DNA from 2 places in the Pararhizobium sp. LjRoot255 genome. Region 2 is predicted to be linked to the other one. Evidence: riboswitches for the same ligand, from Rfam matches in the RefSeq annotation. Region 2 holds a riboswitch; the other holds the start of a gene.
What was found. A riboswitch is a leader RNA that binds a small molecule or an ion and turns the genes downstream of it on or off. The one in region 2 is predicted to bind thiamine pyrophosphate.
Positions count from the first base shown of each region.

Region 1 (3,205 bases), on a different contig from region 2:
GCGCAATATCGGTCGTCAGCGGCCCGAGCGTATAGAACGGGGCCTCGCCGCAGACTTCCAACTGCTTGTCCATGTTCTCCTTGATCTTGTGCATCGGCACGTGGCCGGGGCCCTCGATCATCACCTGGCAATCCTTTGCCCAGGCGATCTGGGTCAGTTCGCCCAGCGTCTCCAGTTCGGCGAACTGCGCGGCGTCGTTGGCATCGGCGATCGAGCCGGGACGCAGGCCGTCACCGAGCGAGAAGGAGACGTCATAGGCGCGGCAGATGTCGCAGATTTCCTCGAAATGCTCGTAGAGGAAGCTTTCCTTGTGGTGATGCAGACACCACTTGGCCATGATCGAGCCGCCGCGCGAGACGATGCCGGTGACGCGGTTGACGGTGAGCGGGATATAGTGGAGCCGCACGCCGGCATGGATGGTGAAATAGTCGACGCCCTGCTCGGCCTGCTCGATCAGGGTGTCGCGGAAGACCTCCCAGGTGAGATCCTCGGCAATGCCGTTGACCTTTTCCAGTGCCTGATAGAGCGGCACCGTGCCGATCGGTACCGGCGAGTTGCGGATGATCCACTCGCGGATGTTGTGGATGTTGCGGCCGGTCGACAGGTCCATGACGGTATCGGCGCCCCAGCGCGCCGCCCAGACCATCTTCTCGACTTCCTCGGCCATTGACGAGGTAACGGCCGAATTGCCGATGTTGGCGTTGATCTTCACCAGGAAATTGCGGCCGATGATCATCGGTTCGGATTCGGGGTGATTGATGTTCGCGGGGATGATCGCCCGCCCGCGCGCAACTTCCTCGCGCACGAACTCGCCTGTGACGTGATCCGGGATGCGGGCACCAAAACTTTCGCCGTCACGAACAAGAGCCTCCTTAGCGGCCTTGCGCCCGAGATTTTCGCGGATGGCGATGTATTCCATTTCGGGGGTGATGATCCCGGCCCGCGCGTAGGCAAGCTGGGTGACGGCCTTGCCGTCCTTGGCCTTCAGCGGCCGGTTGCGGATAGGAAATTCCGGCGTCAACCGTTCGCCTGTGGCAAAGCCGTTGTCTTCGGGTTTGACATGCCGGCCCTCATACGCCGCGACGTCGCCGCGCGCCGTCACCCAGGCCTGGCGCAGTCGCGGCAGCCCGGCGTCGATCGAAACGGTGAGCGTGGAATCGGTGTAGGGGCCGGAGGAATCATAGACCATGACGGGCGGTTCGCCCGACGTTGGATGAAGCGCGATCTCACGCATCGGCACGCGGATGGCTGGATGCAGTTCGCCCGGAACATGGACTTTGCGGGAGGCCGGCAGCGGGCCGGTGGTGACAGTGGGAGTGAGGTTTTTTGCGGCAACATTCATGGTTGAGGCTCCAAATTTTAGGTTGGAGACCCAGTCCTTTAGAGCCGGAATGATGGAAAGACGCTGACACGAATCCGCAAGCGGAAAATCGAATCGTGGCAGCGCTTGCACCGTCCCTACGCCAGTATGAACTGGATCAGGTTCAACGGGTCACTGCGCTGCTTGAGGGCGGCAAGGCCACCTTTCGCGCCAGCAGAATCTCAGCCCCTTGTCGGGACCCCCCTGGTGAATGTGGTCAGTAAGGCATGGTTCTGGACGATGCGTCAAGGGCTGTTGGCGCGGCCGTTGGGATGGCACGGCAAGCGGCGACCGCCTCTTGTTTTGTGTGCGTGCGGCAAGCTGTGAAGACATTTAATGTTTTCAGTCTTTGTCTCGACAGCGCGTCTACGGCAAATTATCTATAAAAAATGACCTCGACGCACGAAGATACCATTGCCAGCCGCATCAGCCGCATCCTAGCCGATAGGATCGTGACCGGCGAACTCGATCCCGGCACGAAGCTGAGGCAGGATCATATTGCCGAGGAGTTCGGAACGAGCCATGTGCCCGTGCGCGAAGCCTTCCGCCGGCTGGAGGCGCAGGGGCTTGCCGTCAGCGAGCCGCGCCGCGGCGTGCGGGTCGCATCCTTCGATCTGAAGGAGGTTCGCGAAGTGGCGCAGATGCGGGCGGCGTTGGAAGTTCTGGCGCTTCGGCATGCGGCGCCGCACCTGACGCCATCGATCCTCGATCAGGCGGAAGAAGCGACGGTTGCCGGCGACAATTCCCGCGACGTTCGGTCCTGGGAGGAGGCCAACCGCCGTTTCCACAGTCTCATTCTTGCCCCTTGCGGCATGCCGCGCCTCTTGGCCTCGATCAACGATCTGCACGCTGCCAGCGCCCGCTTCCTGTTCGCCAGCTGGCGCTCGGAATGGGAAGTCCGTACCGACCATGACCATCGCGCGATCCTGACATTTCTGCGTCAGGGCAACGTCGAGAACGCCGCTGCCGTTCTCGAACGCCACGTGCAGTGGATCGGGCAAAAACCCGTGCGGAACGCTTCCGGGACGACGCGCGAGGCATTCGCGATCGTTGGCTGACCACCCGGTCCGCCGGTCCCGTCAGTGTTGCCTGACATGCGCCAGGAGCGTAACTCGTGTTGCGTCCTTAAACTCTCTCTGTGATTGTAATTTTATGGCCGGTCAACGAAAGGGCGCTTGCGTTCGATTGCGCCTCAATAAATTATAGATAATATCAAGTCTTATCTATACTGAGCTCACAAGCAGGCGCGACGAAAGGGAGTAGATCGATAATGTTGCACGAAAGCACAGCCGCAGACCGCATGGAAGCGCCCATCACCATCCCGATTGAATCGATATCTGTCGCTCAGGCAAAAATTATCTATAATTTGCCTTTCAATGATCTGCTGTTTCGGGCCCAGACCATTCACAGAGCGAATTTCGATCCCAACGCTGTGCAGATGAGCCGGCTCTTGTCGATCAAGACCGGCGGTTGCGCCGAGGATTGCGGCTATTGCAGCCAGTCGGCGCATTCTCCAACCGGCCTCAAGGCCTCCAAGCTGATGATGGTCGAACAGGTGGTCGCCGAAGCCCACAAGGCCAAGGCCGAAGGGGCCACCCGCTACTGCATGGGGGCCGCATGGCGCAGCCCGAAGGACCGCGACATCGACACGTTGCTTGCCATGGTCGCCGGCGTAAAGGCGCTCGGCATGGAGACCTGCATGACGCTCGGCATGCTCTCGCCGGCCCAGGCCAGCGCGCTGGCCGAGGCGGGCCTCGATTATTACAATCACAACATCGATACGTCGGAAGAGTTCTACTCGCAGATCATCACCACCCGCACCTTTGCCGACAGGCTGGAGACGTT
Region 1 covers NZ_CAXUPQ020000002.1:561,237-564,441, reverse strand. Annotated here, with positions in the region: gene thiC (phosphomethylpyrimidine synthase ThiC) at 1-1,342, opposite strand, end outside; TPP riboswitch at 1,438-1,576, opposite strand; gene ACSQ2W_RS21730 (GntR family transcriptional regulator) at 1,750-2,418, shown strand; gene bioB (biotin synthase BioB) at 2,661-3,205, shown strand, end outside.
Region 1: linked by a shared signal. The riboswitch ahead of thiC (phosphomethylpyrimidine synthase ThiC) and the one ahead of thiB (thiamine ABC transporter substrate binding subunit) in region 2 are both predicted to bind thiamine pyrophosphate.

Region 2 (3,205 bases):
CCCGGCGGCCACTGTCAGACGCTTTTCGAGACCGCCGGGCAATCGCAGCTCAGTTCTTGCTCATGGCAGCGAGCCATTCGTCGATCCAGGCCTTGCGGTTGGCGGCAACTTCGTCGGAAGACATTAGATAAGTTTTTTCCGGATGGACCAGTTTGCCGAAGGCCTCCGGCAACGGCTCCTTGGTGGCGGCCACCGGCATCATCCAGTTGGTCGTCGGGATGATCGACTGGAAGTCCGGTCCGGTGACGAAGGAAAGAAAGTCCTTAGCGAGCGCCGGGTCCTTGGCAGTCTTCGTCATGCCAACCACTTCGATCTGGATGTAGTGACCTTCCGAGAACGAGGCTGCCTGATAGCGGTCGGTGCTTTCCGCGATCATGTGATAGGCGGGCGAGGTGGTGTAGGACAGCACCATCGGTGCCTCGCCCTTGGTAAACAGGCCGTAAGCCTCCGACCAGCCGGGCGTCACGGTCAGGACGCGATCCTTGAGTTTCGCCCAGGCGCTACCGGCCTGATCGCCGTAGATCGACTTCACCCACAGAAGCAGGCCGAGGCCCGGCGTCGAGGTCCGCGGATCCTCGATGACGATCTTCTGGCTCGGATCGCCCTCCACCAGCTCCTTCAGGCTCTTCGGCGGCTCCTTCATCGCCTGCGTGTCGTAGATCACGGCAAAATGGCCGTAGTCGTACGGAACGAACGTATCGTCGGAGAAGCCGCCGGGAACCTTGACGGCGGACGTATCGACACCGTGCGGCGCGAAAAAGCCGGTCGCCTTGGCTTCGGAGACGAGATTGGTGTCGAGCCCGAGCACGATATCGGCCTTGGAGGCCGACCCCTCGAGCTTCAGCCGGGTCAAAAGTTCGACGCCGTCGGCGACGCTGACATACTCCACCTTGCAGTCGCAGGTCTTTTCGAAGGCCTCAGCGACCTTGGCGGCCGGGCCCCATTCGCTGGTGAAGCTTTCATAGGTGTAGACGGTCAGCGTCTTGTCGGCGGCCGCCGCGGAAGACGATGTGGTGATTGCAGCAATCGCCGCAAGAATTGGAATGAATGCTTTGCGCATCGGCGCCTCCTTTAAATCCAAGTGGTTGGGGTTAGGGCGCTGAAACGTGCCGTCTAATCCCTCCGCCGGTACAAACCGGATCAGGTTCCGCGGGTTGGCTGCTTGAAGCCTCTCAGCCGATCGTCCAGGTAGGACAAACGGCACCCCGTTAGAGCAGGAGAAGATTTAGACTTGCGCGAAATGCTTGGCAAGAGGCCGCTGGAGCCTCGGGCGTCAATGTGCCGTGGGGCATCACCCCCCTCTGTCACTTCGTGACATCTCCCCCCACAAGGGGGGAGATCATTTTTTCCATAAAGCCGTGCTCAAAATGTGCCGGTAAGGGAGGCACAAAAATACACGGCCAATCTCCCCCCTTGTGGGGGAGATGTCACGGAGTGACAGAGGGGGTAAAGTCTGCCCCAAGCTGGAACTCCACCGCCCCCTCAAGCTGCCGGCTTCTGCGGCAACCGTACCGCCTTCAGGCTGATCGCCGAGACGAGCGTGATCAGCGTGATGCCGACGGCCGTCAGGAACAGCGGCTGGAAGGCGGCCGTATAGCTTTCGGCGACCAGCCGGCGGGTTGCCTCCGGCAGCGCCGAAAGCATCAGCGGTGTCAGCTTTTCGATGTCCTCGACGCCGGGGATCGAGACTGCGCCGCGTGCCAGTCCGGCGGCGATCGTCGCGCCGTAGATCGAGATCGCGATCGAGGCGCCTGCCATGCGCGACAGGGTCACGGCACCGGTGGCAGCGCCGACATCGCCGCGCGACGCCACGTTCTGCACGCCGATGACAGGCACCTGCTGGCCGAAACCGATGCCGATGCCGTGCAGCGCCATGGTGGCGCCGATGATGTAGAGCGGCGTGCCGGGCTCAATCTGCGTGAACAGGAGCAAGGCCAGGGCCGTCAGGCTGGCGCTGACGATCGCGAACGGCTTGTAGCGGCCGGAGAGCGATATCAGCCGTCCGGCCGTCAACGAGCCGGCGACGATGCCGCCCGTCAAAAGGATGAACAGAAGCCCGGCCGCCGACGGTGTCAGGCCCGTCGTCGTCTGCAGGAACAGCGCGAAATAGTTGACCATGCCGATGCCAACGGCGCCGCTCATGAGCGAAATCACCAGCATCAGGCTGAAGGTCGGGTTGCGGAACAGTGTCAGCGGCACGATAGGCTCCGGCGCACGCCGTTCGACCAGCACCCAGGCGATCGCGCAGAGCGCACCGATCACTATAACCGCAAGGCTTCCGAGCGAAAACAGTGAGCCGAACAGTTCTGCGCCGTCGCCCAGAAGCACGACACTGGTCACCGCGCCGGCGATGAGAAGCGCGCCGGCATAATCGATCTTCGGCAGGCGCGTTGGTCGCCGATAGGGTAGGAAAAAGAACAGGCCGGTGAGCACGATCAACCCGATCGGGATATTGACGAGGAAGATAGACCGCCAGCCGAACAGGTCGCTCATCGTGCCACCGAGCACCGGGCCGATGGCGCCGGATGCCATCAGCACAAGACTGGAGTAGCTCTGGTAGCGGGCGCGCTCGCGCGGCTCGAACAGGTCGGCGGTGACCGAGAAGATCGACACCATGATGCCGCCGCCGCCAAGCCCCTGCAGCACGCGGGCTGTAATCAGCGTGTTCATCGACACGGCGAGGCCGCAGGCAACCGAGCCCAGCGTGAAGATCGCCACCGCGGCAAGCATCACATATTTGCGGCCGAACAGGTCGCCCAGCTTGCCGTAGAGCGGCATGACCGCGCAGGTGGCGAGCAGATAGGCTGATCCGATCCAGCCGAACCGCTCCATCTCGCCGAACTCGGCAACGATGGTCGGCAGCGCCGTCGCGACGATCTGGTTGTCCAGCGTCGCCATGAACAGCGCGGTCATCAGGAAGAGGAAGAGCGTCAGGCGAAGAGCGTGGCTCGAAACGAGCGGCGCCGGGGTGGCGTGCATGTCCATGGGATTGTTCCTGTTGAGGTGCAGGATTTATGTGCTGATAGCATATAAATGTCAATGGCATGTTTATGCGAATATCATCTTCCCGCTTCCCGCACGCCTGGGGGTTTGTTATGATTACGCCATGAAGCACACGAATTTTGCCGAAAGCCCTGTAGCCACAGACGACGATGCGCGCGAAAGCCGCGCCTTGATCGGCCGCTCAATGTCGCGCTGGCGGGTC
Region 2 covers NZ_CAXUPQ020000001.1:1,825,590-1,828,794, forward strand. Annotated here, with positions in the region: gene thiP (thiamine/thiamine pyrophosphate ABC transporter permease ThiP) at 1-18, opposite strand, end outside; gene thiB (thiamine ABC transporter substrate binding subunit) at 50-1,060, opposite strand; TPP riboswitch at 1,101-1,218, opposite strand; gene ACSQ2W_RS08930 (MDR family MFS transporter) at 1,483-2,985, opposite strand; gene ACSQ2W_RS08935 (MarR family winged helix-turn-helix transcriptional regulator) at 3,107-3,205, shown strand, end outside.